DNA from 4 places in the Aeromonas sp. FDAARGOS 1415 genome. Region 1 is predicted to be linked to each of the others. Evidence: predicted binding sites of a transcription regulator. Region 1 holds the regulator's gene; each other region holds the start of a gene.
The links. Region 1 encodes sigma-54, which starts transcription at its own class of promoters, with help from an activator protein. Its sites were predicted from a motif close to TGGCACNGTTTTNGCTT; they were not measured.
Positions count from the first base shown of each region.

Region 2: the regulator sigma-54 is predicted to act here: its motif matches at 1,446-1,462, upstream of glnA (glutamate--ammonia ligase).
Region 3: the regulator sigma-54 is predicted to act here: its motif matches at 5,295-5,311, upstream of I6L45_RS13830 (cytochrome ubiquinol oxidase subunit I).
Region 4: the regulator sigma-54 is predicted to act here: its motif matches at 1,493-1,509, upstream of flhA (flagellar biosynthesis protein FlhA).

Region 1 covers NZ_CP077363.1:1,741,444-1,748,956, reverse strand. Annotated here, with positions in the region: gene I6L45_RS08305 (KDGP aldolase family protein) at 1-294, shown strand, start outside; gene I6L45_RS08300 (transcription antiterminator) at 397-2,301, shown strand; gene npr (PTS phosphocarrier protein NPr) at 2,318-2,590, opposite strand; gene rapZ (RNase adapter RapZ) at 2,610-3,476, opposite strand; gene ptsN (PTS IIA-like nitrogen regulatory protein PtsN) at 3,517-3,963, opposite strand; gene hpf (ribosome hibernation promoting factor) at 3,966-4,253, opposite strand; gene I6L45_RS08275 (RNA polymerase factor sigma-54) at 4,274-5,713, opposite strand; gene lptB (LPS export ABC transporter ATP-binding protein) at 5,779-6,504, opposite strand; gene lptA (lipopolysaccharide transport periplasmic protein LptA) at 6,517-7,035, opposite strand; gene lptC (LPS export ABC transporter periplasmic protein LptC) at 7,022-7,513, opposite strand, start outside.
Region 2 covers NZ_CP077363.1:1,119,501-1,127,013, forward strand. Annotated here, with positions in the region: gene typA (translational GTPase TypA) at 1-1,168, opposite strand, end outside; gene glnA (glutamate--ammonia ligase) at 1,519-2,928, shown strand; gene I6L45_RS05415 (DUF4124 domain-containing protein) at 3,118-3,687, shown strand; gene glnL (nitrogen regulation protein NR(II)) at 3,774-4,829, shown strand; gene glnG (nitrogen regulation protein NR(I)) at 4,839-6,257, shown strand; gene add (adenosine deaminase) at 6,399-7,400, shown strand; gene hemN (oxygen-independent coproporphyrinogen III oxidase) at 7,469-7,513, opposite strand, start outside.
Region 3 covers NZ_CP077363.1:2,898,550-2,906,062, reverse strand. Annotated here, with positions in the region: gene I6L45_RS13855 (putative quinol monooxygenase) at 1-75, shown strand, start outside; gene dkgB (2,5-didehydrogluconate reductase DkgB) at 157-960, shown strand; gene I6L45_RS13845 (MFS transporter) at 1,178-2,350, shown strand; gene I6L45_RS13840 (CydX/CbdX family cytochrome bd oxidase small subunit) at 2,415-2,528, opposite strand; gene cydB (cytochrome d ubiquinol oxidase subunit II) at 2,551-3,678, opposite strand; gene I6L45_RS13830 (cytochrome ubiquinol oxidase subunit I) at 3,678-5,249, opposite strand; gene I6L45_RS13825 (PLP-dependent aminotransferase family protein) at 5,370-6,797, shown strand; gene I6L45_RS13820 (tellurite resistance TerB family protein) at 6,843-7,490, opposite strand.
Region 4 covers NZ_CP077363.1:2,624,852-2,632,364, forward strand. Annotated here, with positions in the region: gene fliR (flagellar biosynthetic protein FliR) at 1-25, shown strand, start outside; gene flhB (flagellar biosynthesis protein FlhB) at 18-1,148, shown strand; partial or broken gene I6L45_RS20190 (flagellar biosynthesis protein FlhB) at 1,193-1,321, shown strand; gene flhA (flagellar biosynthesis protein FlhA) at 1,546-3,648, shown strand; gene flhF (flagellar biosynthesis protein FlhF) at 3,665-5,167, shown strand; gene I6L45_RS12525 (MinD/ParA family protein) at 5,169-6,044, shown strand; gene I6L45_RS12530 (RNA polymerase sigma factor FliA) at 6,037-6,753, shown strand; gene cheY (chemotaxis response regulator CheY) at 6,864-7,247, shown strand; gene I6L45_RS12540 (protein phosphatase CheZ) at 7,260-7,513, shown strand, end outside.

The DNA of each region.
Region 1 (7,513 bases):
CTGCTCAAGGACATGGGCGGCAACTCGGTCAAGTTCTTCCCCATGGGCGGGCTGGCCTGCCGCGCCGAGTATCAGACTGTGGCCGAGGCCTGCGCCCGCCACGGCTTCTGGCTGGAGCCCACTGGCGGCATCGATCTGGACAACTTCGAGGAGATAGTGCGGATCGCGCTGGATGCCGGGGTCGAGAAGGTGATCCCCCACGTCTACAGCTCCATCATCGATAGCGCAAGCGGTCAGACCCGGCCCGAGGACGTGCGCACCCTGCTCACCATGGTGAAGGGGCTGCTGGCCTGATAGCCAGGGGCACCGGTCCGATCACTGACCGGTGCCTGGCTTGTCATTGACCCCCTTGTTAACATCGACCCACAGTGCGCGACAGGAGTCCCCTTTTCCCCCATGATCAAGCTGCCCCACCCCAGGCTCCACCAACTGCTGGTCCTGCTCCACGCCGAGCCCTTGCCTCAGGAGGAGCTGGCCCGCCGCCTCAATGTCTCCACCCGCACCGTGCGCACCGACGTGGCGACCCTGAACGAGCTCATCACCACCCAGGGCGCCCATCTGATCCACCAGCGTGGCAGCGGCTACCAGCTCAAGATCTACAATCAGGGGCTGTTCGACGCCTTGCTGGCGGCACAGGGGCAGGAGAGCGCCCTGCCCCGCACCAGCCGCGAGCGGGTGCTGCACCTGCAGATCCTGCTGCTGACGGCGGAACAGGGGATCAAGCTCGACGAGTTGGCGGACACCTGGTACCTGAGCAGGGCGGCACTGCAGGGAGACATGGCTGAGGTGCGGGAGCGGCTCGCTCACTTCGGGCTCGCCATCGACAGCAAGCCGAGGCTCGGGATGCGCATTCAGGGAAACGAGACGGCGATCCGCGCCTGCCTCACCCAGCTGCTCTGTCAGGAACTGTTGCAACAGCATCCGCTCCAGAGCCTGCTGCCTACCCTCTGCCCCAGCAAGACGCTGGAGGTAGTGGGCAATCACATTCACGAACAGCTCAGCCGACATCAGCTGCGCCTCGCCGACGAGAGCCTGCAGCAAGTCACCGTCTACTGCGCCGTCGCCCTGCTTCGGCAAGCTTCCGGCCATGAACTGATCCAGTTTGCCAGCGACGACATCACCCCGCCTCTGGCGGCAGTGGCCCGCGATATCTATGCCGCCCTGCCCACCCTGACGCCACCGGGGGAGGAGGAGATCGCCTGCCTCGCCATCCAGATCCAGGCCCGTCTCACGGCCGACACCCCCCAGCTCGGACCGTCCATGGCCGCCGAGAGCAAGCAGCTGACGGAGCACCTGCTGGCCTACATCCACCAGCACTACCCCTATGACCTTCGCGGCGATCCTCAGCTGCGGGCCGATCTGCAGACCCATATCAGCGCCATGCTGCTGCGGGTCAAGTACCAGATCGGCAGCCACAACCCGCTGGCGGACCACATCAAGCAGTACTACCCCCTTGCCTACGACATCACCCTGGCCGCCATCTCGGAGTGGATCAGGCAGACCCCGTACCGGCTGACCCACCATGAAATCGGCTACCTGGTGATCCACATCGGGGTCGGGCTTGAGCGCCACTACGACATCGGTTACGCCCGGCGCCCCCAGGCGCTGCTGCTGTGCGACGCGGGCAATGCCACCTTCCGGGTACTGGAGGCGCGCATCCGGCGGGAGTACCCCCAACTTCAGCTGATGACACTGGAGTCGGTACGGGATTATGAAGGGCTGGCGCGGGTCGAGCAGGACTTTGTCATCAGCACCGTCAAGGTGAGCGAGAAGAACGTCCCCGTGGTGCAGGTAGCCCCCTTCCCGACCCAGTATCAGCTGGAGCAGCTCGGCAAGCTGGTGCTCATCGATCGCACCCGCCCCTATCTGCTCGACAAGTATTTCGATGCCGAGCACTTCATGGTGGTCAGGGAGCCGATCACTCAGGACGAGCTGTTTGCCCGCATCTGCTCCCAGCTGGAGCGCGAGGACCTGGTGGAGAGCGGCTTTCGGGGATCCCTGCTCGAGCGGGAGCGCATCGTCTCCACCATGCTGGGGGAAGGCATCGCCCTGCCTCACTCCCTCGGTCTGCTGGCGCACCGTACCCTGGTCTATACCGTACTGGCACCCCAGGGGATCGACTGGAGCAATGGCGAGACCGCTACCCTCATCTTCGTGCTGGCCATCGCCAAGGCCGACTATGAGGAGGCGATGGGGCTCTACGACCTGTTTCTGGCGCTGATGAACGAAAAAGCCAGCAGGAACCTGCTGGCTTGTCGGGACTTTGCCACCTTCAAGGCGCTGGCGCGTTGCGCCTCCTGAGGCGAGGCGGGGCCGCTTACTCCTCGTTGAAACCCGAGGTAAACAGCGCCACCACGGCGGCCAGGGCCTCCACCTCTTCGGGGCCCTCCACCTGCACCTCCACCTGCTTGCCTTGGGCGGAGTCCAGCATCAGCAGGCCGATCACGCTGTCCGCGTCGGCCTCGACCCCTTCCTCGTTGCGCAGCAGCACGTGGGCATCGAACCCCTGCACCAGCTCGAACAGCATCATGGCCGGTCTGGCGTGGATGCCTAGCTTGTTTTTGACTTCTACCGAGGCGGAAACTGTCATCTGAGCATCCTGTGGTCTGTCAGGCCTGAGTGGACCGCTTGTCCAGCGTGCGGTGGCGGATCTGCACGTTCTTGCCAAGCAGCCGGAATGCGCTGGCCAGCCGCTCTGCGATGAACACCGATCTGTGCTGGCCACCGGTACAACCGATCCCGACCGTCACATAGCTGCGGTTGTTGCGCTCCAGGTGGGGCAGCCAGGTCGCCAGCATGTTCTCGATCTGCTGGATGAACAGCATGACATCCGGCTGGCTCGAGAGGTAGTTGGCCACAGGCTCGTCCTGGCCGGTGAAGGGCTTGAGCTCCGGGATCCAGTGGGGATTGGGCAGGAAGCGGGCATCAAACACGAAGTCCGCATCCTTGGGGATGCCGTACTTGAAGCCGAACGACTCGAACACCAGCACCAGCTCGTTTTCCTTCTTGCCGAGCACCCGGGTCTTGATGAGCTCGCTGAGGTCGTGAATGCTGAGGTTGGTGGTGTCGATGCGCAGGTCGGCGGTCGAGGAGAGGGGCGCCAGCAGGTGGGTCTCTTCCCGGATCGCCTCGTCCAGGGACAGCTTGTTCCGTGACAGGGGATGCAGACGGCGGCTCTCGCCGTAGCGCTTGAGCAGGGTCGTGTTGTCCGCATCGAAGAAGAAACTCGAAAACTCCACCCGCCCCTCGTTGCGGACCTGGCTCAGCAGGCTCTCCAGCCTGTCAGGCTGGGCGGGCAGGTTGCGCACGTCGATGCTGACCGCCAGCTTGTCATACTGGCTCTCCACCGACACGATAAGCTGGGGCAGCAGGTTGACCGGCAGGTTGTCTACGCAGTAATACCCCAGATCCTCCAGCACCCTCAGGGCTACCGTCTTACCGGAGCCCGAACGGCCGCTTACCACTATTAACTGCATCTTGTCCCCTCACGCCAACGTGGCTGTGTCAGACCCGGCCTCAGGCCGACGTCATGATCTGATAGAGTTCTTCGTCGCTGGTCGCCTGGCGCAATTGGCGGCAGACGGCCTTGTCACCCAGCTTGGATGCCATCAGGGAAAGAGTCTTGAGATGCTGCTTGCACTCGCTTTCCGGCACCAGCAATGCAAAGAGCAGGTCAACCGGTTGATTGTCGATCGAATCGAAAGGAATGGGTTCGGAGAAGGTCATCAACACGGCGGTCGGCGCAAATGCGTCGTCGATCCGGCCGTGGGGAATGGCAATACCGGCACCGATACCGGTACTGCCCATCTTTTCCCGCGCCAGCAGGCTTTCAAACAGGACCTGGCGGGAGGCGCCGAGGCGCTCTGCGGCCAGTTCACTGATGATCTCGAGCGCGCGTTTCTTGCTGGTACAAGGGACCGCACTCTTGGTGCAGTCCCGACTCAGTATGTGTTCAAGTTGCATAGTTATTTTTGATTTAACTTATCTTTGTGCTTGATGATCTGCCGATCCAGTTTATCCAGCAGGGTATCAATCGCCGCATACATGTCGGCATGCTGCGAATTGGCGAACACCTCACCCCCGCTGACGTGCAGCTTGGCTTCGGCGATCTGGTTCAGTTTTTCGACGCTCAACACCACATGCACGTTGTTGATATGGTCAAAGTGACGCTCGAGTTTGGCAAATTTGTTGTTCACATAATCACGCAGAGCTTCGGTAATCTCGACATGGTGTCCGGTCAGGTTAATTTGCATAACGTCTTCCTTTTGTTTGCCTAAACCAGGCGTTTGCGCTGATTGGATGGCGGGATCAACAAGGATTCACGGTACTTTGCGATCGTGCGTCTCGCCACCATAATACCCTGTTCGGCCAGCAAATCCGCGATCTTGCTATCACTAAGCGGCTTGGCGGGGTTCTCCGCCGTCACCAGCTTCTTGATCAGGGCGCGAATAGCGGTCGATGAGCACTCTCCTCCTCCCTCCGTATTGACGTGACTGGAGAAAAAAAACTTCAGTTCAAAAATGCCGCGAGGCGTGTGCATGTACTTCTGGGTCGTGACCCGCGAGATGGTCGACTCATGCATCTCCACCGCCTCGGCGATGTCGTTGAGCACCATGGGTTTCATCGCCTCTTCACCATACTCGAAGAAGCCCTGCTGCTGCTCGACGATGCAGCTGGCCACCTTGAGCAGGGTGTCGTTGCGACTCTCCAGACTCTTGATGAACCATTTGGCTTCCTGCAGGTGGGAGCGGATGAACTGGGTATCCGTGCTGCTGCGGGCATTGCGTGCCATGGCCGCATAGGCCTCATTGACACGAATGCGCGGCGCCGAATCCGGGTTGAGCTCCACCACCCACTTGCTGCCCTTCTTGACCACGGACACATCCGGAATCACGTATTGGGATTCGCTCTGGATGATGCCGTTGCCGGGCCTGGGCTCCAGCTGCTGGATGAGATCCAGCACCTCCTTGAGGTCGATCTCCTTGAGCCGGGTCTTACGTGCCAGAGTGCGATAGTCGCGATTGCCAAGCAAGTCCATGTGCTCGCGGATCACCTCCCTGGCCTCGTTGAGCCAGGGCAACTCGGGCGAATACTGGCCGAGCTGGATAAGCAGGCACTCCTGCACCGAGCGGGCGGCGATGCCGACCGGATCGAAATGCTGCACCCGCTTGAGTACCGCTTCGATCTCATCCAGTTCAACTTCTACCTCTTCGCTGCTGACTGCAGCCTGAATGTCCTCGAGAGAAGCGGTCAGATAGCCGGATTCATCGATGGCATCGATGATGGCAAGCGCGATGGCGGCGTCCACATCGCTGAAGGGGGTGAGACGCATCTGCCACAGCAGGTAGTCCTGCAGGTTCTCGGTGGTTTCACCCTGATAGAGGCTCTCCTCCCCGTCGTGGATCGGGCCTGCACTCTGGGCCGTACCGGCCGAATAGACCTCGTCCCAGGTGGTGTCGACAGGGAGCTCGTCCGGCATCTTGTCCTGTGCCATGGCATCGCTGGAGTCGAGCTGACTAGCATCGTGTGGCTCCGCCTCACTGGTTTCCTGCGCATCGTTCTCCTCTTGCTCCAGCAAGGGGTTGTTGTCGAGCGCTTGCTGAATTTCCTGCTGGAGTTCCAGGGTGGAGAGCTGGAGCAGACGAATCGCTTGTTGTAATTGTGGCGTCATGGTCAGTGACTGACCGAGGCGCAACTGTAATGTCGGCTTCATCTACGTCGGGATATCCTTATGTTCAGCGAGGCGGTCACCTAACAAAAATGAGGGGTGCCCCCTTACTATAGACTGAATTGATCGCCCAAATAGACGCGCTTGACCTGTTCATCGGCAAGGATGTCGGCCGGGGCGCCCTCGGCAATCATCTTGCCGTGGCTGACGATGTAGGCCTTCTCGCACACGTCCAGCGTCTCTCTGACGTTGTGGTCGGTGATCAGCACACCCAGCCCGCGTTCTTTCAGGTGCTGGATGATCTTCTTGATATCAATGACGGAAATAGGATCCACACCTGCGAAGGGCTCATCCAGCAGGATGAACCGCGGCTCAGCAGCCAGCGCACGGGCAATCTCCACCCGGCGCCGCTCCCCGCCCGAGAGGCTCTGCCCCAGGCTATCGCGGATGTGGGTAATGTTGAACTCTTCCAGCAACTGTTCGACCTTATCCTCCCGCTCTTCCCGGCTCAACCCCTTGCGGGTCTGCATGACCCCCATCAGGTTGTCGAACACCGAGAGGCGCCGGAAGATGGAGGCCTCCTGTGGCAGGTAGCCGATGCCATTGCGCGCCCGGATGTGCATGGGCTGCAGGCTGATGTCCTGCTCGTCGATGGTGATGAGACCGGCATCCCGCTGCACCAGACCCACGATCATGTAGAAGGAGGTGGTCTTGCCCGCCCCGTTAGGACCGAGCAGGCCCACGATCTGGCCCGTTCCCACCTCCAGGCTCACATCGCTGACCACCATGCGGCGCTTGTAGCTCTTCTGCAACCCCGTTGCTTTTAACACTGCCATGGCTTCTGTTTCCTACTTCTTCTGGTCGGCGGGCTTGTCGAAGTTCTCTACCTGATCCGGCAGGAACACCGTCTTGACCCGCTGGGTGGGTCCCTTGCTCTCGGCGATCATCTTCTGTTTCACGATGTCATAGCGGATCAGATCGCCAGTGACCTGGCTGTCTTCCTGTTTCAGCTGGCCGTTGCCGGTGATGGTCACCAGCCGATTCTTGAGCTCGTAGCGAATGCTGTTGCCGTGGGCATTGACCGGTTTGCCGTTGTCCAGTACCTGGAAGAAGGTGGCCGGGTTGCCATAGGCCGTCATGACCTCAGCCCCCTTCTCACCTGAGCGGATCACCACCACCTTGTCGGCCTTAATCTTGATGGTGCCCTGGGTGATGATCACATCCTCGCTGAAGGTGATGCGGTTGTCCTGCATCTCGGCCACCTGCCTGACGGCATCCACATAGACCTTCTCGGCGAAGTCGGACTCTTTGGCGTTCAGGGTGCCGCACAGCAGCAGGGCAGTGAGCGCCAGATTAACGTTTTTCATTGAAATAAGTGGCATGGCCTTTATCCAGTAACTCGAAATATTTACGTTCCAGGTGACCCTTCAGGCCAACGCCCTCGGTCTGGAATTCCTGGCCCACGATGCTGATGTGCTGGTTGCTTCTCAGCTCCTGCGTCACTAGGTCCATCTCCAGATAAGGGGTATCCAGCGTGGAGATGAAAGAAGCCGGCAACAGGCCGTCCAGATGCACTTTGTCACGCAGGATCACATTGTCGTCTGTGTTGAGCACCCCGGTCTCGGCCGTCACCTTCCACTCGGCCTCGCCCTTGTCATCGAACATGTAAACCACAGGCTTGTCGAAGGTGGACTGCTCGAGGACCTGATAATACTCCGCATAATCCGACTCCAGCCGCTCGGTCCGCTTGCCCTGTTCGTTGAAGCGGGTGGTCACCAGATGTTTGGCGGTGAAGTCCGGCTGGAAGTTCTCTACCTTGGTAGTCGGCTCGGGCGCCAGCTCAAT
Region 2 (7,513 bases), 620 kb from region 1:
GCAGGATAACTTCCGGACGGGATACCGCCAGTTCGTAACCTTCGCGACGCATGTTTTCAATCAGGATGGACAGGTGCAGTTCACCACGGCCGGAGACACGGAACTTGTCCGGATCTTCGGTCTCTTCCACGCGCAGGGCCACGTTGTGGACCAGCTCCTGGTTCAGACGCTCCAGGATGTTGCGGGAGGTGACGAACTTGCCTTCTTTACCGGCGAACGGCGAGGTGTTGACCTGGAAGGTCATGTTCACGGTCGGCTCGTCAACGGAGAGCGGCGGCAGGGCTTCGACGGCACTGTTGTCACAGATGGTGTCGGAGATCTTCAGCTCGCCCAGACCGGTGATGGCGATGATGTCGCCCGCTTGCGCGTCAGTCACTTCGGTACGGGACAGGCCCAGGTAACCCAGCACCTGGCCAACCTTGCCGGTACGGGGCTTGCCGTTGGCACCGACGATGGTGACCTGCTGGTTGGTCTTGACGCGACCACGGGTGATGCGGCCGATACCGATGACGCCCACGTAGGAGTTGTAGTCCAGCTGGGAGATTTGCATCTGGAAGGCACCGTCAACGTCAGCCTTGGGGGCTTCCACGTTGTCGACGATGGCCTGGAACAGGGGTTCCATGTTCTCGGACGGGACGTCCTGATCCAGGGTGGCCCAACCGTTCAGTGCAGAGGCGTAAACAACCTTGAAGTCCAGTTGCTCATCGGTGGCGCCCAGGTTGTCGAACAGATCGAAGACCTGATCCATTACCCAGTCAGGACGAGCACCCGGACGGTCGATCTTGTTGATGACCACGATCGGCTTCAGACCCTGGGCGAACGCCTTCTGGGTCACGAAACGGGTCTGCGGCATCGGGCCGTCAACGGCGTCGACCAGCAGCAGTACGGAGTCAACCATGGAGAGCACGCGCTCAACTTCACCACCGAAGTCGGCGTGACCCGGGGTATCCACGATGTTGATGCGGTAGTCGTTCCAGCGGATCGCAGTGTTCTTGGCGAGAATGGTGATGCCACGTTCCCGTTCCAGATCATTGGAGTCCATGATCCGTTCCTGACCTTCGCTGGTGCGATCCAGAGTGCCGGATTGCTGCAGCAGCTTGTCCACCAGCGTGGTTTTGCCGTGGTCAACGTGCGCAATAATCGCAATATTGCGTAAATTCTCTAACATTCTCGCCTCAATACACCGGGTAAAATTGGGCGCTAATTGTACTCTCGCCTTTGTGATCTGCCTAGCAGAATTGCAACACATTCGCGCACAAGGGAGGATCGGGATCATGGACCCCGGCGCAAAACCCTGCTTAGATGGCCTGGATACGCTGGCGCACCATGGTGGTGCACCAAAACGATCCAAGGTTGCACCACTTTAATGCAGCAACCGGCTTGAGAGCGGGTGTCCCGACAACCTGAAACGGTGCAAGTGCCCTGAAATCAGGCTGTCACAAACTTGGCACGATACTGGCTTATGTGAATATGACGACGCATTCACCCAAAGAGTTTTAACACCGGAGGTTACTTAGCATGTCAGCCCAAAACGTTTTGGCCCTGATCCAGGAACACGAAGTCAAGTTTGTCGATCTGCGTTTTACCGACACCAAGGGTAAAGAGCAGCACGTATCCATCCCTGCCCACCAGGTCGACGAAGACTTCTTCGAAGACGGCAAGATGTTCGATGGCTCCTCCATCGGCGGCTGGAAGGGTATCAACGAGTCTGACATGGTGCTGATGCCGGATGCGGCCTCCGCCAAACTGGACCCGTTCACCGAAGAGACCACCCTGAACATCGTCTGTGACGTGCTTGAACCTGCCACCATGCAAGGCTACGACCGCGACCCGCGCTCCATCGCCAAGCGTGCCGAAGATTTCCTGAAGTCCAGCGGCATCGCTGACACCGTGCTGTTCGGGCCGGAGCCGGAATTCTTCATGTTCGACAACATCACCTTCTCCAACACCATGGGCCACAGCTTCGTGAAGATCGAATCCGAAGAAGCTGCCTGGAACTCCGGTACCGACTACGAGCACGGCAACAAGGGTCACCGTCCCTTCGTCAAGGGCGGCTACTTCCCGGTTGCACCGGTTGACTCCTCCCAGGACATCCGTGCCGCCATGTGTCTGGTGCTGGAAGAGATGGGTCAGGTCGTCGAGGCTCACCACCACGAAGTGGCCACTGCCGGTCAGAACGAGATCGCCACTCGCTTCAACACCCTCACCCTGAAGGCTGACGAAGTACAGGTCCTGAAGTACGTGATCCACAACGTGGCCCACGCCTACAACAAGACCGTGACCTTCATGCCGAAACCCATGTTCGGTGACAACGGCTCCGGCATGCACTGCCACCAGTCCCTGGCCAAAGACGGCGTCAACCTGTTCGCAGGCGACCTGTATGGCGGTCTGTCCGAGATGGCACTGCACTACATCGGCGGCATCATCAAGCACGCCAAGGCCATCAACGCCTTCGCCAACCCGACCACCAACTCCTACAAGCGTCTGGTGCCGGGTTATGAAGCACCGGTCATGCTGGCTTACTCTGCCCGCAACCGCTCTGCCTCCATCCGTATCCCTGTGGTGCCGAGCCCGAAAGCTCGCCGCATCGAAGTACGCTTCCCGGATCCGGCTGCCAACCCGTACCTGGCCTTCGCTGCCCAGCTGATGGCCGGCCTGGATGGCATCATCAACAAGATCCACCCGGGCGATGCCATGGACAAGAACCTGTACGATCTGCCGCCGGAAGAAGCTGCCGAAGTGCCGACCGTGGCCGGCTCTCTGGACGAAGCCCTGGCCGCCCTGGACGCAGACCGCGAGTTCCTGACCCGTGGTGGCGTGTTCAGCGACGACTTCATCAACTCCTACCTGGAGCTGAAGCAGCACGACGTAGACCGCGTCCGCATGACTCCGCACCCGCTGGAGTTCGAGCTGTACTACTCCGTCTAATCCGCATCATTGTGACAAACCCGCCATCAGGCGGGTTTTTTCATTCAGACTGCTGAAAAACATCGGGATTTTCACGATCATGTCGCGGTATCGCCCTGATTGAGATCGCAGCGTGATCAGTGCGCCGACTGTCGGTCCGATGCTTTTTTCTCTGATAGGATTAAGGTGAACCCCGTCAAGGAGAGATGGATGAACACTGTACCCTGGATGCTGAGCCTCCTGCTGATCGCCTCCTGCACCGCGCAGGCGGCCAAGGTCTACTCCTGGGTCGACCCCCAGGGGGTAACCCATTACACCGATGCCCCTCCCCCGGGCAAGAACGCGAAAGAGGTGGACATGCGGGTCTCTCCTCTCGTCGGAACCTCCCCCCACTCGGTCCAGGTCGATGACTTCAACCACCTGACCGGCGCCGATGCCAAGAAAGCCCAGGAAGCAGCCCCCCTGGTGATAGAACTGCTCTCCCCGGAGCCGGGCAGCACCTTGCGCGACAACACAGGCAACATCGTCTTTCAGGGTCAGGTCTCTCCCCAGCCGCCGGGGCAATACGACATGCGCCTTATCCTCAATGGCAAGGCCGCCCCCCTCGCCCACAACAGCCTTGCCATCCGGGTCGAAAACCTCGATCGTGGCGCCTACGAGGCCCAGCTCGAACTACTCGCCAAAGACGGTACGATCCTTGCTAAATCTAAGCCAGCCACCTTTTACCTGCATCGAACGAGGGTGAATCAGGCCGCCAAGGCCACTCCCAAGACCAATTAGGGATGATGTGATGCACCGATGCGGGTAAACTTGATGCACCATATTGGTGCATAATTGGTGTGCAGCACCGTTTTAGGGAGAAACCAGTGCCAACCCGCATGGATCACGCCAAGACACTCTTGGACAACCTGCTGACCGCCGTCATCCTGATGGATGAGCGGCTCTGCATTCAATTCGTCAACCCGGCGGCAGAACAACTGCTTTCCCTCAGCGAGCGACGGCTCATCGGCATCGAGCTGCCCCATCTGCTGGAACACATCTCCCTCGACCTGCAACGCTTCAAGCAGTGCCTCATTTCGGGGCAGGGCTTCACCGACAGCGAGGTGACCCTGGTGGTAGAAGGGGAGCCCAGACTGGTGGAGATCAGCGTCAGCCCCATGGCCGATCACGAGCAGCGGTTGATGGTGGTGGAGCTGCGCAAGATCGATCAGCAGAAGAAAATCAGCCAGGAGCTGCAGCAACATGCCCAGCAGCAGGCGGCCAAGGAGCTGGTACGCGGCCTGGCTCACGAGATCAAGAATCCCCTCGGCGGCCTGCGCGGTGCGGCCCAGCTGTTGCAAAAGGAGCTGCCCGACCCGGCTCTGAGGGAATACACCGGCATCATCATCGAGCAGGCCGATCGTCTGCGGGTGCTGGTCGACCGGTTGCTCGGCCCCCAGCGCCCCGGCCAGCACAAGGTGCACAACGTCCACTCCGTACTGGAGCAGGTGCGCCGCCTGGTGGATCTGGAACTGCCCCCCCAGATCCGCATCGAGCGGGATTACGACCCCAGCATTCCCGAATTCGAGATGGAATCGGATCAGCTGCAGCAGGCGTTTCTCAACATAGTGCGCAACGCCGCCGAGGCCCTCGGGGATCAGGCCGGGCTCATCCGCATCAAGACCCGTACCGCTTTCCAGATCACCATCCACGGCCAACGCTATCGTCTCGCGGCCGAGATCAAGATCATCGACAACGGGCCCGGTATTCCCGACGCCATTCGCGACACCCTCTTCTACCCCATGATCACCGGCAAGGAGGGGGGCACCGGCCTCGGCCTCTCCATCGCCCAGAATCTGATCGATCAGCACAAGGGGCGCATCGATTGCATCAGCTGGCCCGGCCACACCGAATTCACCATCTACCTACCACTTCGCAAGTAAGGGAACCTCATGACAGCAAAAGTGTGGATCGTCGATGACGACAGCTCCATCCGGTGGGTCCTGGAGCGCACCCTTGGCAGCGAAGGCTTCGAATGCGAGAGTTTTGCCGACGGCGAAGCCCTGCTGAGCTCCCTGGAAATGCGCTCGCCTGACGTGATCCTCTCGGACATCCGCATGCCGGGCATCGACGGCCTGAGCCTGCTGGAACAGATCCATCGCCGCCAGGCCGACCTGCCCATCATCATCATGACGGCGCACTCGGACCTCGACTCCGCAGTCAACGCCTACCAGCGCGGCGCCTTCGAATACCTGCCCAAACCGTTCGACATCGACGAGGCAGTCACCCTGGTGCGCCGTGCAGAGAATCACCTCAAGGAGCAGCGCACCAAGCGCAAGGCGCGTCAGCAGGAGGCTACCACCACGCCCGAGATCATCGGTGAGGCCCCCGCCATGCAGGAGGTGTTCCGCGCCATCGGCCGGTTGTCGCGCTCCAGCATCTCGGTCCTCATCAACGGCCAGAGCGGCACCGGCAAGGAGCTGGTCGCCCACGCGCTGCACAAGCACAGCCCCCGCGCCCACAAGAACTTCATCGCCCTCAACATGGCGGCCATCCCGAAGGATCTCATCGAATCCGAGCTGTTCGGCCACGAGAAGGGGGCCTTCACCGGTGCCAACAACATCCGCCACGGCCGCTTCGAACAGGCCGACGGTGGCACTCTGTTTCTCGACGAGATAGGCGACATGCCGCTGGATGTGCAGACCCGGCTGCTGCGGGTGCTGGCGGACGGCCAGTTCTACCGGGTCGGCGGCCATCAGCCGGTGCAGGTGGACGTGCGGATCATCGCCGCTACCCACCAGAATCTGGAGAAACGGGTGTCGGATGGCGAGTTTCGCGAGGATCTATTCCATCGCCTCAACGTCATCCGCATTCACATCCCGGCCCTCAAGGAGCGGCGGGAGGATATCCCCCAGCTGGCCCGCCACTTCCTGCTCCGGGCCGCCAAGGAGCTCAACGTGGAGGCCAAGAGCCTGCACCCGGATACCCAGACCTACATCAGCCGCCTGCCCTGGCCGGGCAACGTGCGCCAGCTGGAGAACGTCTGCCGCTGGCTCACCGTGATGGCCTCGGGTCAGGAGGTACTGGTGAGCGACCTGCCCACCGAGCTGCTGACCCCCATCACCACCACGGCAGAGCCCGGCCAGCCCGCGCTGCCCGGCGGCTGGCAGCAGCAGCTGCAGGACTGGGTGGCCGCCAAGCTGGCACTGGGCGAGACCGACATCCTGGCTGATGCCATGCCCCAGTTCGAGCGGATCATGCTGGAGACGGCGCTGGACCACACCCATGGTCACAAGCAGGAGGCTGCCCGCCTGCTCGGCTGGGGCCGCAATACCCTGACCCGCAAGCTCAAGGAGCTCGACATTCCCTGAGTCTTCGGGAAAAACGATTCCCATCACGCCTTGAGGGAAAGCCTGATCAATCCGACCCCGTTTGCCTGAAAACGGGGTATCTTTTTCGAGCGCCCCGCCTAGAATGGCAGGCTTTCCAACCCGACTCGCAGAAGGTGCCCCATGATTGACAGATCCCTCCCCCTGACCGACCTGCATCGCCATCTGGATGGCAACATCCGCCCGCAGACCATTCTCGAGCTGGGACGTCGGCACAACATCCGACTGCCGGCCGATGAACTGGAAGCCCTGCGCCCTCACGTGCAGATCGTCGAGAACGAGCCGAGCCTGGTGGCCTTCCTGAAGAAACTGGACTGGGGGGTGGCCGTGCTGGCCGACTATGACGCCTGTCGCCGGGTTGCCTACGAGAACGTGGAAGATCTGCTCCGCGCCGGTATCGACTATGCCGAACTGCGCTTCAGCCCGGCCTACATGGCGATGGCCCACAAGCTGCACCCGCAGGGCGTGGTCGAGGCCGTCATCGACGGTGTGGCCGCCGGCAGCCGTGACTTCGGCGTCAAGACCAACCTGATCGGCATCATGAGCCGCACCTTCGGCACCGAACAGTGCCGGGCCGAGCTGGAGGCCTGCCTGGCCCATCGCGACAAGCTGGTCGCCGTCGATCTGGCCGGCGACGAGCTGGGCTTCCCGGGTGAACTCTTTACCGACCACTTCCGCCGGGTGCGGGATGCGGGCATGCGCGTGACCGTGCACGCCGGTGAAGCAGCGGGCCCCGCAAGCATGTGGCAGGCTATCCGCGATCTCGGTGCCGAACGCATCGGTCACGGCGTCAAGGCGATTCAGGATCCGGCCCTGATGGCCTACCTGGCGGAGCACCGCATCGGCATCGAGTCCTGCCTCACCTCCAACCTGCAGACCACCACGGTGGCGAGCCTGGCCGAGCATCCTATCCGCCAGTTCCTGGCCGCCGGTGTACTGGCCTGTCTCAACACCGACGATCCCGCAGTGGAGGGGATCGACCTGCCCCACGAGTATGAAGTGGCCGCACCGGCCGCCGGCATGACGGCAGGCGAAATCCGCACCGCCCAGCAAAACGGCCTGACCCTGGCCTTCCTGAGCGAGACCGAGAAGGCCGAACTGCGTGCCCGCGCGGCTCAGCGCTGAGCAGGAACAAGCCCAATAAAAAAACCGCCGGGAGGCGGTTTTTTTATTTTCCAACGGCAGCGACCGGCTCAGATCACCCGGGAGAACTGCTGCTGGCGCGCCTTGCTGCGCAG
Region 3 (7,513 bases), 1.2 Mb from region 1:
CACTTTATCGCCTTCGCCAGCCTCGCCTCCCCCTGGTTTGCCAACCGGGTCGTGAGCCGCTACCGGCGCGTCTGATATCCCTGCGGCCCACCCCCTGTCCGCCTAGGGGCGGGTCGGCACAAGATTGAGCGTAAAAACAATAACCTGAGGAATTGAATGATGAAGATGCCCAACCTGGGTCTTGGAACCTTCCGCCTGAAAGATCAGCCCCTGCGCGACTCCCTGCTCCAGGGCCTTGAACTTGGCTATCGCCATATCGACACCGCCCAGATCTATGACAACGAGGCTGAAGTGGGCCAGCTCATGAGCGAAAGCGGCGTGCCCCGCCAGGATATCTACCTGACCACCAAGGTGTGGACCAGCGAGTTCGGCCCGGGCAAGGTGATCCCGAGCCTGGAGGTGAGCCTCGAAAAACTCGGCACCGACTATCTGGACCTGGCGCTCATTCACTGGCCCTCCCCCCAGAATGAGGTGCCGATGGCGGTCTATCTGGCGCAGCTGGCCGAGGCCAAGGCCCGGGGCCTGACCCGGGAGATCGGAGTTTCCAACTTCACCGTGGCCCAGCTTGAACAGGCCATCGAGATCCTGGGGCCGGGCGCCATCGCCCACCAGCAGGTGGAGATCCACCCCCTGCTGCAAAACCGCAAGGTGGTGGAGTTCTGCAAAGATCACGGCATCGCCATCACCGCCTATATGCCGCTCGCCTATGGCAAGGTGCTGAGCGAACCGCTGCTGATGGAGATCGGCAAGCGTCACGGCGTCTCTGCGGCCCAGGTGTCGCTCGCCTGGCTGCTGGCCCAGGGCATGACGGTGATCCCGAGCTCCACCAAGCGGGAAAACCTGGCCGCCAACCTGGCGGCGCTGAAGGTGCAACTCAGCCCCGAGGAGATGACGGCCATCGCCACCCTGGACAGAGGCGAGCGCTGCGCCAACCCGGACTTCGCACCGGCTTGGGACTGATCCTGGGCGATCACGCAACACCACACACAACGACAAGCGGGAGGCACTGGGCCTCCCGCTTTTTTATTTGGCGCCATGCATCATTCGCCCTATCCCCCCGTCGCGATTGCTGCAAATTTACCAAAAGTCATTTGATATCGCCGTCATTTTTGCCAACAAACTGTCTCGGCATACTGGCGCCATTCTCCCGTCGGGAGTCACCATCCAAGGAGTTGTTATGCCACTGGCGTTATTTGCCCTCACCTTAAGTGCCTTTGCGATCGGCACCACCGAATTCGTGATCGTGGGGCTCATTCCCACCATCGCGGAGCAGCTCAATGTCTCGCTCCCCTCGGCAGGCCTCCTGGTCAGCCTCTATGCCCTGGGGGTGGCCATCGGCGCCCCCGTGCTCACGGCACTCACCGGCAAGGTGCCGCGCAAGTGGCTGCTGGTGGGGCTGATGGCCCTCTTCACCGCCGGCAACCTGCTCGCCTGGCAGGCCCCCGGTTACGAGAGCCTGATCGTCGCCCGCATCCTCACCGGGCTGGCCCACGGGGTCTTCTTCTCGGTGGGCAGCACCATCGCCACCGGCCTCGTGGCCAAAGAGAAGGCGGCCAGCGCCATCGCCATCATGTTCAGCGGCCTCACCGTGGCCCTGGTGACCGGCGTGCCGCTCGGTACCTGGATTGGCCAGGAGTTCGGCTGGCGCGACACCTTCCTGGTGGTGAGCCTGCTCGGGGTCGTCGCCATGGTGGGCAGCCTGCTGCTGATCCCGAGCAACCTCCCCCAGGGCGCGGCCTCTACCCTCCGCGAGCAGCTCTCGGTGCTCACCAAGAAGCCGCTGCTGCTGGTCTACGCCAAGACGGCGCTCGGTTACGGCGGCGCCTTCACGGCCTTTACCTTCCTCGCCCCCATACTGCAGCAGGTGAGCGGTTTCGGGGCCAACGCGGTGAGCCTCATTCTGCTGGTGTACGGAGTGTCGGTCGCCGTCGGTAATATCTGGGGCGGCAAGCTCGCCGACAAGATGGGCCCATTGCCCGCGCTGAAGCTGCTGTTTGCCGGCCTCGCCATGGTGCTGCTGGTGCTCACCTTCACCGCGCCCCATCCGGTGCTGGCGGTACTCACCGTGCTGGTGTGGGGCGCCTTCGCCTTTGGCAACGTGCCCGGTCTGCAGGTGCTGGTGGTGAAACAGGCAGAGCACCATGCTCCAAACGCGGTAGACGTGGCCTCCGGCCTCAACATCGCCGCCTTCAACGTCGGCATTGCCCTGGGCTCCGTGGTCGGCGGCCTGGTGGTGGAACACCTCGGCCTGATGCACACCCCCTGGATTGGCGCCCTTATCGTGCTCTTGGCTTATGGTCTGACCCATCTGAGCGAACGCCAGGCCACCCGCCTAGCCCCTGCGATCTAGGAAAGAACGCAACAAAAAGGCCGACACTGGGTGTCGGCCTTTGTCATATCCAGCGGCGGGGGGCTCAAGACTCCTTGAGATCCTCATCGGCGGCCCAGCGCGCCTCCAGCCAGAGCAGGTTGACCAGGCCGCAGAGCAGGGCGAAGCCCAGCCCCAGCATCCAGGTGAAATACCACATATCAAATACTCCCAAGTTCGTGTCAGTAGAGGCTATGGCCGTGCTGGCGCACCTGCTCGGTGCTCATCTTGCCGCGCACCACCCGGTAGACCCAGAGGGTGTAGCCGATGTTGACCGGCATCAGCACCCCGACGATCCCCAGCATGATGAAGAGGGTGCGCTCGCTCGAGGTGCCGTCCCACAGGGTCAGGCTGCTCGACGGATCCAGGGACGAGGGCAGCACGAAGGGGAAGAGCGCGATGGCCACGGTCAGCATCATGGCGGCGCAGGCTCCGCCGCTCGCGAGGATGGCCAGGCGCGGCCTGCCAGAGGCACTTGCCAGGGCGCTCAAGAGCGGCAGCAAGAGGCCCGAAGATGGCACGGCCCAGAGCCCGGGGTGCGCTGCGAAGTTGCCAAGCCAGCCATCCGGCGCCGTCGTCACCTGCTTCATCAGGGGCGTGAGGGCACTGTTGAGAGCCCCAATTTCGGCTATCTGGTAACCGCGCATCTGGCTAAGCCAGAAGCCGCCCAGGGCAAACAGGGCGCTGGCCAGGGGGCCGAGCCAGCGGCTCTGGCGGGCGCAGCGTTCGGCGATCACCCCTTGAGTCTTGCACTGCAGGAAGCTGCAGCCGTGCAGCATCAGCAGGGCCAGCGCCGTCCCCATGCAGGTGAAGAGCAGCGGCCAGTTGAAATCGAAGGCGCCATAGTGGATGCGAAGGGCCGAGTCGAAGCGAAACGGCAGCCCCTGCAGCAAGAAGCCCAGAGTGGCGCCAAACACCAGGGTCGGCAGCAGACCGCCCACCACCAGGGCGCGGTCCCACCAGCGGCGCCAGACCGGGTCCGCCAGCTTGCTGCGATAGTCAAAGCCCACCGGGCGCAGGAAGAGACCGAATAACAGGAACATGAAGGGGACGTAGAGCGCCGAGAAGGCGGCGGCATAGACCAGCGGCCAGGCAGCGAACAGGGCGCCGGCCCCGGCGATGAGCCACACCTGGTTGCCCTCCCACACCGGCCCCACGCTGTTGAGCAACACCCGCCGCTCCTCGTCGTTCTTGGCCACCACCGGCAGCAGCATGGCCACGCCGAGATCGAAGCCGTCCATCACCACGAAGCCGACGAGCATGAAGAGCACCAGCCCCCACCAGATCAATTTCAGGGTTTCGTAATCCATCAGGCAGGACTCCCGTTTTGCAACACTTCACCTTGATAGCGACCCGTCTGCAGGCTGGCAGGCCCTTTGCGGATCACATGACGCAACAAGAACAGCTCCACCACCAGCAGGCTGGTGTAGATAAGGAAGATGGAGAGGAGGCTGAACCAGAGCTGGCCCGGCTGCAGCAACGACACCGAGGCCGACACCGGCAGCACGTCGCTGATGGTCCAGGGCTGGCGACCGAACTCGGCCACAAACCAGCCCGCCTCGATGGCTATCCAGGGCAGCGGAATAGACCAGAACAGGGCCTTGAGCAGGCGCGGGGATTGCACCAGCCGGCCCCGGCACAGTTGCAGGAAGGCGGCGGTAAAGAGCAGCAGCAACACCACCCCTATGCCCACCATCAACCTGAAGCTCCAGAACAGCGGCGCCACCTGAGGGATGGAGTCATCCACCGCCCGGGCGATGGCCGCCTCGTCGGCCTTGCCAATCTCCTTGGCATAGGGGGTGAGCAGCAGGCCATAGCCGAGATCCTGGCGATGACGCTCGAAGGTCGCCCGCGCGTCCTGGTTGCCGCCATCTGCCCGCATCGCTTCGAGTGCCTCGTGGGCCAGCATGCCGCTGCGGATGCGTTTCTCGTGCTGCGCTTTCAGATCTTTTAAGCCCGTCACCTGCTCATCCAGGGAGCGGGTGGCGATGAGGCCCATCAGATAGGGGATCTTGACCGCCGCATGGGTGGTCTCGGCGGCCTGATCCGGGAAGCCGAACAGGGTGAAGGAGGCGGGCGCCGGCTCGGTGTGCCACTCCGACTCGATGGCGGCCAGCTTCACCTGCTGCACCTCGCCGGTGCGGTAGCCCGACTCGTCCCCGAGCACGATGACAGAGAGGATGGCCGCCAGACCAAAGCCCGAGGCGATGGCGAAGGAGCGCAGGGCGAAGCGCACCTCCATGCGCCGCATCAGATACCAGCTGCTCACCCCCATCACGAACAGGGAGGCGGCCACATAGCCCGCCGCCACCGTGTGCACGAACTTGACCTGGGCCACCGGGTTGAAGATGACCGCGGCCACGTCCACCAGCTCCATGCGCATCGTCATGGGGTTGAACTCGGCACCGACCGGGTTCTGCATCCAGCCGTTGGCGATGAGGATCCAGAGGGCGGAGAGGTTGGAGCCGAGCGCCACCAGCATGGTCACCAGCAGGTGTTGACCGCGGGAGAGCCTGTCCCAGCCGAAGAAGAACAGACCCACCAGGGTGGACTCGAGGAAGAAGGCCATCAGCCCCTCCACCGCCAGCGGCGTGCCGAAGATGTCGCCGACGTAGTGGGAGTAATAGGCCCAGTTGGTCCCGAACTGGAACTCCAGGGTGATGCCGGTGGTCACCCCCATCACGAAGTTGATGCCAAACAGCTTGCCCCAGAAACGGGTGATGTCCTTGTAGATCACCTTGCCGGTCATCACGTAGGCCGACTCGGCGATCACCAGGATCCAGGACAGCCCCAGGGTGAGGGGCACAAACAGAAAGTGGAACATCGCCGTCGCCCCGAACTGCATTCGGGAGAGGCTGACCACATCATCCAGGCTTATCATGCATGACTCTCTATGTTGCATTTAACGGGCAGGTTTTCGCCCGCCAAGTACAACACGTGCCATGACACCTATAACAGATGCAGTTATAGTGAAAAGCACCTATAACAGTTTGGGTGCACCATGTCCCGCTACGGCCAACTGGCAGACCAGCTGCAACAACAGATAGCGCGCGGGCTCTGGCAACCCGGGGAACGCATCCCCTCCATCCGCCAGAGCTGCAAGACCCACAACCTCAGCCCCATGACGGTGCTGCAGGCCTATCAGCTGCTGGAGAGCCGCGGCCTCATCCTGGCGCGGCCCCAGTCCGGCTATTACGTCAAGGCCGCCGCCTCCCCTCAGCGCATCAGCGCTCCCCAGCAGGCCAGCTACAGCGGCTCGGTGGACATCAATGACCTGGTGTTCGAGGTGTTGCAGGCGAGCAAGTCCCGCGCCCTGGTGCCCCTTGGCATGGCGGTGGCGGACCCCGCCCTCTTCCCCCACCCCCAGCTTGGCCGGGCGCTGGCCAGCTGCATGCGCCGGCTCGACCCCTTCAGCACGGTGGCAGACCTGCCCCCCGGCAACGAGGCGCTGCGCCGAGCCATCGCCCAGCGTTACGCCGGCGAGGGGCTGGCGGTCAGTCCCGGGGAGATCATCATCACCACGGGGGCCATGGAGGCGCTCACCCTCAGCCTGCAGGTGCTGACCGAGCCCGGTGACTGGGTGGTGGTGGAGTCCCCCACCTTCTACGGCGCCCTGCAGGCCATCGAGCGGCTCAAGCTCAAGGTGGTGGAGGTGCCGGTCATCCCCGGCGTCGGCATCGATCTCGCGCTGCTGGAAGAGGTCCTCGACCAGCGCCCCGTCAAGGCATGCTGGCTGATGGGCAATGTCCAGCACCCGCTGGGCCACACCATGCCGGACGACCACAAGCAGGCACTGATGGCGCTGCTCAACCGCCACCGGGTCCCCCTGGTGGAGGACGACGTCTATGCCGAGCTCTACTTCGGCCGCGAGCGGCCCAGGCCCATCAAGTATTGGGATGCCCGGGGAGAGAGCCTGCTGTGCGGCTCCTGGACCAAGTGCCTGGCGCCGGGATTTCGGGTCGGCTGGGTGGTGGCCGGCCCCCACGCCGAGCGGGTGCAGCGGCTGCAGCTGATGTCGACCCTCTCCACCAATGTGCCGAGCCAGCTCGCGCTCGCCGACATGCTGCGCCAGGGCGGGGTGGATGCCCACTTTCGCCGCCTGCGCCACACCCTGGCCCAGCGCCAGCAGCAGATGCGGGCGGCCCTGCTGCGCCTGCTGCCCGAGGTGCGTATCTCCTCCCCCGACGGTGGCTACTTCCTCTGGCTCGAGGGCGATCCCCGCCTCGACGGCCGGGCGCTCTACGCCCAGGCGATCGCCAGCGGCTTTTCGCTGGCCCCCGGGGCCCTCTTCTCCAGCCAGGGCCGGCACAACCACTGCCTGCGCCTCAACAGCTCCCATCCCTGGAGCCCGGAGTTGGAGGCCGCCCTCACCCGGCTGGCCGAGCTTATCCACCAGCAGCTGGACACCGCACCCGCCAAAGACGACTAGGCCCCATAGCGGGGCCTAGTCGACACTCCATGGATTAACCCGGGATCAACCCGGCCCCAGCTGGGCCACCTGGCGTTCTATGCTGCCTTTGAGGTTGTCATCGAGCTTGAGGGCCCGAGCCAGCTCGTCCAGATAACCGCGCTCCATGAAGTGGTCCACCTCGATGGCGAGCAGGGAGGCGAGGTAGACCTCGGTCGCCAGCTCCATATCGGTCACTTCCCGCGCCAGGGCCTGGGGATCCAGCGGGCGGGACAGCTCGCCGTCAATCCAGCGGGCCGCGTCCCCCTGACCCTGTTCGGTCAGGTAGTCCTGGATCTTCTGGCGCTCGGCGGCATCGATGTGACCGTCGGCCCGGGCCGCCGCCACCATGGCCCGCACCAGCAGGTTGGCGCGGGCATCCAGGGCGTTGCCCTCCAGGGTGCCGAGGGGCTGGGTCGGCTGCGCCGGGGTGGACTGCTGGGCCTGCCAGTCCTGATAGAGTTTGTAGGCGAGCCCGCCGAGGGCGGCCGCCCCGCCCACCGCCGCTACCTTGGTGCCATACTTGCGCATCTTCTTGTTGCCAAGCAGCAGCGCCATGGCCCCGGCCGCCAGCCCGCCCTGGGCCATGCCCTTCATCTGGGCCTTGCGCGTGTCGCCACCGTCGTTGAGCCAGCCCTTGCCGCTACTCAGCAGTTGATCAAGTATTTGTTTCATAGGCCCTCCTCATTGCATGTTGC
Region 4 (7,513 bases), 880 kb from region 1:
GTGCCTCGGGGGTCAGCATGGCTGATACCGATCAGGAACGCACAGAACAACCCACGGGCAAACGACTGCAACAAGCCCGGGAAAAAGGGCAGATTGCACGATCCAAGGAGCTGGGCACCGCCAGCGTCTTGCTGGCGACCGTGTTCGGCCTCCTGATGATCAAGGAGAGCCTGGCGGACGCCATGGTCAGGGTGCTGACCATGGGTTTTACCCTGGAGCGGGAGCAGGCCTTCGACCCCAATGCCATGGGGGTCATGGTGCCGGCCCTGCTGGGGACGCTGATCCAGCCCCTGGGGCTGCTGTTTCTGCTGGTGATCATCGCCGCCTTCGTCGGCAACACCCTGCTCGGCGGGATGAACTTCTCCTCCGAGGCCATGCTGCCCAAATGGAGCAAGCTGAGCCCCTTGAGTGGTTTGAAGAGGATGTTCGGGGTGCAATCCCTGGTGGAGCTGGTCAAGTCCATCGCCAAGGTGGTCTTCATCTCCCTGTTCGCCTGGTGGATGCTCTCCAGCCAGTTCGACCACCTGCTCAATCTCTCCCTGGAGGGCTTCCCCGGCGGCATCATAGACGCGCTGGACCTGCTGCTGTGGATGCTAATCATCCTCTGCTGCGCCCTGATCCCCATCGTCGCCATCGACGTGCCGTTCCAGACCTGGAACCACAACCGCCAGCTCAAGATGACCAAGCAGGAGGTCAAGGACGAGTTCAAGGACAGCGAGGGCAAGCCCGAGGTCAAGGGGCGGATCCGCCAGCTGCAGATGCAGATGGCCATGCGCCGCATGATGGGGGACGTGCCCAAGGCGGACGTCATCATCACCAACCCTACCCACTACTCGGTGGCCCTGAAGTACGACGCGGGCAAGCCGGGGGCTGCACCCAAGGTGCTGGCCAAGGGGGTCGACGAGGTGGCGATGAAGATCCGGGAGATTGGCCGCGAGTACGACATTCCCGTCATGTCCTCCCCGCCGCTGACCCGGGCCATCTACCACGCCACCGAGATTGGTCAGGAGATCCCGGAGGGGCTCTTTGCCGCCGTGGCCCAGGTGCTGGCCTACGTCTACCAGCTCAAGAAGTTCCGCCGTGGCCGCGGCCGGCGCCCGACCCCGATCGCCAAGGATCTGCCCATCCCGCCGGAATTTCGCAAGTAAGGCCCTGGATAGCGGCGCCTGAACGGGGTTTCGTCATCCTGCAATTTGCCGCCGTGGTCTAAGGGTTGGCCTGTGTATACCAGCTCAAGACGTTCCGCCGCGGCCGACGCCCGACGCCGAGCGCCAAGGATCTGCCCATTCCGCCGGAGTTCCGAAAGCAAGGCCCTGGATAGCGGCGCCTGAATTGGATGGTATCATCTTGTCAGGTGCCGCTCTGCGCCAAGCACTGCCATAGGACCTCATTGATTCCCTTTTCTGCTTGTTGCCCAGCGACCCGCCGCCAAGCCCGACGGACTTCTGACAGCTGTAAAATAAAAGTCATTTAGATCAATGAATTGAATCGTTGGCTTGATATTTGCTTTAATCCGGCACTGGCGGTTGATAATCGAGAAGCACGATGGGATTCAAGGCGGGACTGGGCCGTTTCAAAGAGTACAAGTGGTTGCTGAGCAGAGGGGTAGGGACCCCGCTGCTGGTGCTGGCGTCCCTGGGCATGGTGGTGCTCCCCATTCCGCCCCTGATGCTGGATATCCTCTTCTCCTTCAACATCGCCCTCTCCATCGTGGTGCTGCTGGTGGCCGTCTATACCCGCCGCCCCCTGGAGTTTGCCGCCTTCCCCACCGTCCTGCTGATCGCCACCCTGCTGCGCCTTGCGCTCAACGTCGCCTCTACCCGGGTGGTGCTGCTGGAAGGCCACAACGGCAGTGCGGCGGCCGGTCACGTGATCGAGGCCTTCGGCAACGTGGTGATCGGCGGCAACTATGCGGTGGGCATCATCGTCTTCATGATCCTGGTGATCATCAACTTCGTGGTCGTCACCAAGGGGGCGGGCCGGATCTCCGAGGTGAGCGCCCGCTTCACCCTGGACGCCATGCCCGGCAAACAGATGGCCATCGACGCGGACCTGAATGCCGGCCTCATCAACCAGGAAGAAGCCAAGAAGCGCCGTCAGGAGGTCACCCAGGAAGCGGACTTCTACGGCTCCATGGACGGTGCGTCCAAATTCGTGAAGGGGGATGCCATCGCAGGCATCATGATCCTCTTCATCAACATCATCGGCGGCTTCATCATCGGCATGATGCAGCACCAGCTCACCTTCGGCGAAGCGGCCCAGGTCTACACCCTGCTGGCCATCGGTGACGGCCTGGTCGCCCAGATCCCGTCGCTCCTGCTCTCCATCGCCGCGGCCATCATCGTCACCCGTCAGAATACCGACCAGGACATGGGCACGGCGGTGCTCGGCCAGCTGTTCGAGAACCCCAAGGCCCTGGTGATCTCCGCCGGCATCCTGCTGATGATGGGCAGTGTGCCCGGCATGCCGCACCTGGCCTTCCTGAGCCTGGGGGCCGTGGCGGCCGCCGGTGCCTGGTGGCTGCTGCGCCGCGAGAAGCAGAACAAGGCGCGGGCGGCGAGCGGCGAACTGCTGCCGGCCCAGGGGGATGCCCCGGTGGAGCAGAAGGATCTGAGCTGGGACGACGTCATGCCCGTGGACATCATCGGGCTGGAGGTGGGCTATCAGCTCATTCCGCTGGTGGACAAGAACCAGGGGGGTGAACTGCTCAACCGCATCAAGGGGGTGCGCAAGAAGCTCTCCCAGGAGTTCGGCTTCCTGGTACCTGCCGTACACATTCGTGACAACCTGGATCTCGCCCCCAATCAGTACCGCATCACCCTGATGGGGGTGAGCACGGGGGAGGCCACCGTCTATCACGACAAGGAGATGGCCATCAACCCGGGCCAGGTGTTTGGCCAGATCCAGGGTATTGCGACCCAGGATCCCGCCTTCGGGCTGGAGGCGGTCTGGGTGGCCAAGGAGCAGGTTTCCCAGGCGCAGACCCTGGGCTACACAGTGGTCGATGCGGCCACCGTGGTGGCCACCCACCTCAGCCAGATCCTCTCCAACCACGCGGCCCTGCTGCTGGGTCACGACGAGGTGCAGCAATTGCTCGACATGATAGGGAAGCACCAGAGCAAGCTGGTGGAAGGGTTGGTTCCCGAGGTGATCAGCATGGGCAACCTGGTGAAGGTATTGCAAAATCTCCTCAATGAGGGCGTGCCAATTCGCGACATGCGCACTATCCTGCAGACCCTCGTGGAATATGCGCCCCGCAGCCCGGATCCGGAAGTGCTGACCGCGGCCTGCCGTATCGCCCTGCGCAGACTCATCGTGCAGGAGATTGCGGGCCCCGAACCCGAGCTGCCGGTGATCACCTTGTCACCGGAGTTGGAACGCATATTGCATCAATCCCTGCAAGCAGGTGGGGGAGATGGCGCCGGCATCGAGCCGGGACTGGCGGAGCGGATGCAGCGCTCTCTGGTGGAAGCCACTCAACGACAAGAACTGGAAGGCCAGCCGGCCGTGCTTCTGACATCGGGGATATTGCGCAATACCCTGGCGAAGTTTGTCAAGAATGCCATTCCTGGATTACGCGTGCTGTCTTATCAGGAAGTGCCTGACGACAAGCAGATCCGCATCGTCAGTGCGGTAGGACAGGGCTAGTTAGCGGAGACGACGGGTGAAGATTAAGCGGTTTTTTGCCAAAGACATGCGCACGGCGCTGGCCGAGGTCAAGGAGACTCTCGGGCCCGATGCCGTCATCATGTCCAACAAAAAGGTCACCGGTGGGGTGGAGATAGTCGCGGCCGTCGATTATCAGTCCCAGGTACCGGGACCCAAGGACGCGCCGGTTCGCCGTCAGTTGAATGAAGAGAGCGTCAATATCTCGTCTGCGGGCAAGCAGATGACGCGCACGGCGCCGGCCAAGGAACAGAACGAATACTACGCCGATACCCTGGCGGCCCTGCTGGCACGCCAGCAGAAGCTCAATCCGGGCAATCCGGCGGGCAACGGCAATGGTGCCTCGCCCTCCTGGTCCGCCGGTGCGCCAGGCAATGGCAATGGCAATGGCGCTTCGCCGTCGTGGTCCGCCAATGGTGCCGGCACCCAGTCCGCCGGGCCGGCCGCCGCCGGTGGAGCGCCCAGAACCCTGGCTGAACAGGGCCAGTGGGGCGCCGCGCCCGAGCCCGCCAAACCCAAGGCTCGCCCGGCTGCCGCACGCCCCGCCCAGTCCGCCCCGCGGGATCAGGAGATGGAAGGGATGCGCAAGGAGATGGCCAGCATCCGCAAGCTGCTGGAGCACCAGATCTCCGGCCTGATGTGGCAGGAGGTGGAGCGCCGCGAGCCCATGCGCGCCCTGCTCATCAAGGAGCTCAAGAAGATGGGCTTCGACGACGCCTTTGCCGATCAGCTGGCGGGGCTCATCCCGGAAGACATGCCCATTCACCAGGCCATGGCCCAGCTGGCCGAGGTCCTGACCGCCCAGCTCAAGATCAGCGAGGACGAGATCCTGCGTCAGGGGGGGGCGGTGGCCCTGCTCGGACCGACCGGGGTGGGCAAGACCACCACCATCGCCAAGCTGGCGGCCCGCTTTGCCATGAAGTACGGGGCCGAGCAGGTGGCGCTCATCACCACGGACAACTACCGTATCGGCGCCCACGAACAGCTGCAGACCTATGGCCGCATCATGGGCTGCCCGGTGCGCCAGGTGCGCGATGCCGAGGAGCTGGCCAATGCGCTCTATCAGTTCCGCCACCGCCGGCTGGTGCTCATCGATACCGCCGGTGTGGGTCAGCGGGACATCCGCCTGACCGAGCAGCTCGACACCCTGGTCAAGAACGCCAAGGTGCGCATCCGCAGCTACCTGGTCATGTCGGCCACCTCCCAGCGGCGGGTGATGCAGGAGGCGGTGGATCACTTCCGGCGTATTCCGCTCTCCGGCTGCATCCTGACCAAGCTCGACGAGAGCCTGAATCTGGGGGAAGTGATCAACGTCTGCATTCAGAACGCCCTGCCCATCAGCTACATCACCGACGGGCAACGGGTGCCGGAAGATATTCAAGTTGCCAACGCAGCGCTGCTGGTCGGCGCCGCCATGGGGTCGCTGGAGCGGGAAGCAGAGGATCCCTATTTCTGGGGATCGGGTTTCGGCGAGACCGAAGATTCGGAGTTTTATGAGTAACATGTATATGGATCAGGCGAGTGGTCTGCGCAAAATGCGTCAAAACAATCGAGTAAAAGTGATCGCCGTGTCCGGAGGCAAGGGGGGGGTTGGCAAGACCAACGTGACCCTGAACGTGGCGGGAGCCATGGCTGCCCAGGGCAAGCGGGTGATGGTGCTGGATGCCGACCTGGGTCTGGCCAACGTCGACGTCATGCTGGGGCTGCGGGTGCATCGCAACCTCTCCCACGTACTGGCTGGGGAGTGCACCATAGACGACATCATCGTCGAGGGGCCCTACGGCATGATGATAGTGCCGGCCACCTCGGGTACCCAGTCCATGGTCGAGCTCTCCCCCGTGCAGCATGCCGAGCTCATCCGGGCGTTTGGCGAGATGAAAACCCCGGTGGACGTGCTGCTGGTGGACACGGCGGCGGGGATCTCCGACATGGTGCTGAGCTTCACCCGTGCGGCCCAGGACATCATGGTGGTGGTGTGTGACGAACCCACCTCCATCACGGATGCCTATGCTCTCATCAAGATCCTCTCCAAGGATCACGGTGTGTTCCGCTTCAAGGTGGTGGCCAACATGGTCCGCTCCCTGCGCGAGGGGCAGGAGCTGTTCGCCAAGTTGACCCGGGTCACCGACCGCTTCCTGGACACCTCCCTGGAGCTGGTGGCCTGCGTCCCTTACGACACCAACCTGCGTGCTGCGGTGCGCAAGCAGAAGCTGATCGTCGAGGCGTTTCCCAAGTCGCCCGCCGCCCTGGCATTCCGTGCCCTGGCCAACAAGGCGGCGAGCTGGGCCATCCCGAACCAGCCGGGCGGTCACCTCGAATTTTTCCTGGAAAACTTGTTGCAAAAGCCGGTCATCACACAGGAAGACTCCCGTGAATAAAGCCCAAGCATACTTGCGTCATCAGGATTCCTACGTGCTGGTCGAGCGTCACGCTCCGCTGGTCAAGCGGATTGCCCAGCATCTATTGGCTCGCCTGCCAAGCAGTGTCTTGCTGGATGACCTGATCCAGGCAGGTATGATTGGGCTGCTCGAAGCCTCCCGCAACTTTGACGGGAGCAAGGGGGCCAGCTTTGAAACCTATGCCGGCATCCGCATTCGCGGCGCCATGCTGGACGAAATTCGCCGCGGGGACTGGGTGCCCCGCTCGGTGCACCGCAACAGCCGCGCCATCGCCGAGGCCATCGAGAACGTGGAGCAGGCTCATGGCCGGGACGCCAGGGACACCGAGGTGGCCGCCAACATGGGGGTCTCCCTCGGGGAGTACCACGCCATGCTGCAGGATGTCTCCTGCGGCAAGATCATCGGCATCGAGGATCTGGGGGTCAGCGAGGACGTGATCGGGCATCCCGATGACGCGAGCCACGGTGGCTACGACGATCTCGCGGCCGAGCGTTTCCAGGGGGCCCTGGCCGAACACATCGCCCGCCTGCCCGAACGGGAGGCATTGGTGCTATCCCTTTATTACGATGAAGAGCTGAACCTGCGCGAGATCGGTGAAGTCTTGAGTGTGAGCGAGTCTCGGGTGAGCCAGATCCACAGCCAGGCCATGCACAGATTGCGCGCCCGTTTGCGAGATTGGAATGTATAAGTCGTTGTACTGGCTACACTGGAACGCCACTCTAAGGCATAATCCGCACCGTTAAACCTGCGATCTGCATCATGTAAGCGAGCCGTCGTGGCGGCTCTTTAGGAGGAACTTTGGACAAGAACATGAAAATCCTCATCGTCGATGACTTTTCAACGATGCGCCGGATTATCAAGAACTTGCTGCGTGACCTGGGATACAACAACACCCATGAAGCAGACGATGGCAACACGGCATTGCCGATGCTCAAGAACGGTGACTTCCAGTTCGTGGTGACCGACTGGAACATGCCCGGCATGCAGGGCATCGACCTGCTCAAGGCGATCCGTCTGGACGACAAACTCAAGCACCTGCCGGTACTGATGGTGACTGCAGAGGCCAAGCGCGAGCAGATCATCGAAGCCGCCCAGGCCGGGGTCAATGGCTATATCGTCAAGCCGTTCACCGCCGCCACCCTCAAAGAGAAGCTCGACAAGATCTTTGAACGCATCGGCTAAGGAGCGGCTGGGATGAAGGCCAAAACGAATGCCATGATCTCCCTTGAACAGGCAAGGATGCTGGTTGCCCATCTGGAGCGAGAAGAGTTTGAACAGGCCGATACCATCCTCGCCGATGTGTGCGCCCCCAATGCGGCGGCCCTGTTCGACAAGGTGGGGCAACTGACCCGCCAGCTACACAACTCCTTGCAGGACTTTCGCCTGGATCCGCGGATCCCTGACCTCGCGACCCACGAGATCCCGGATGCCAGGGAGCGCCTGAGTTA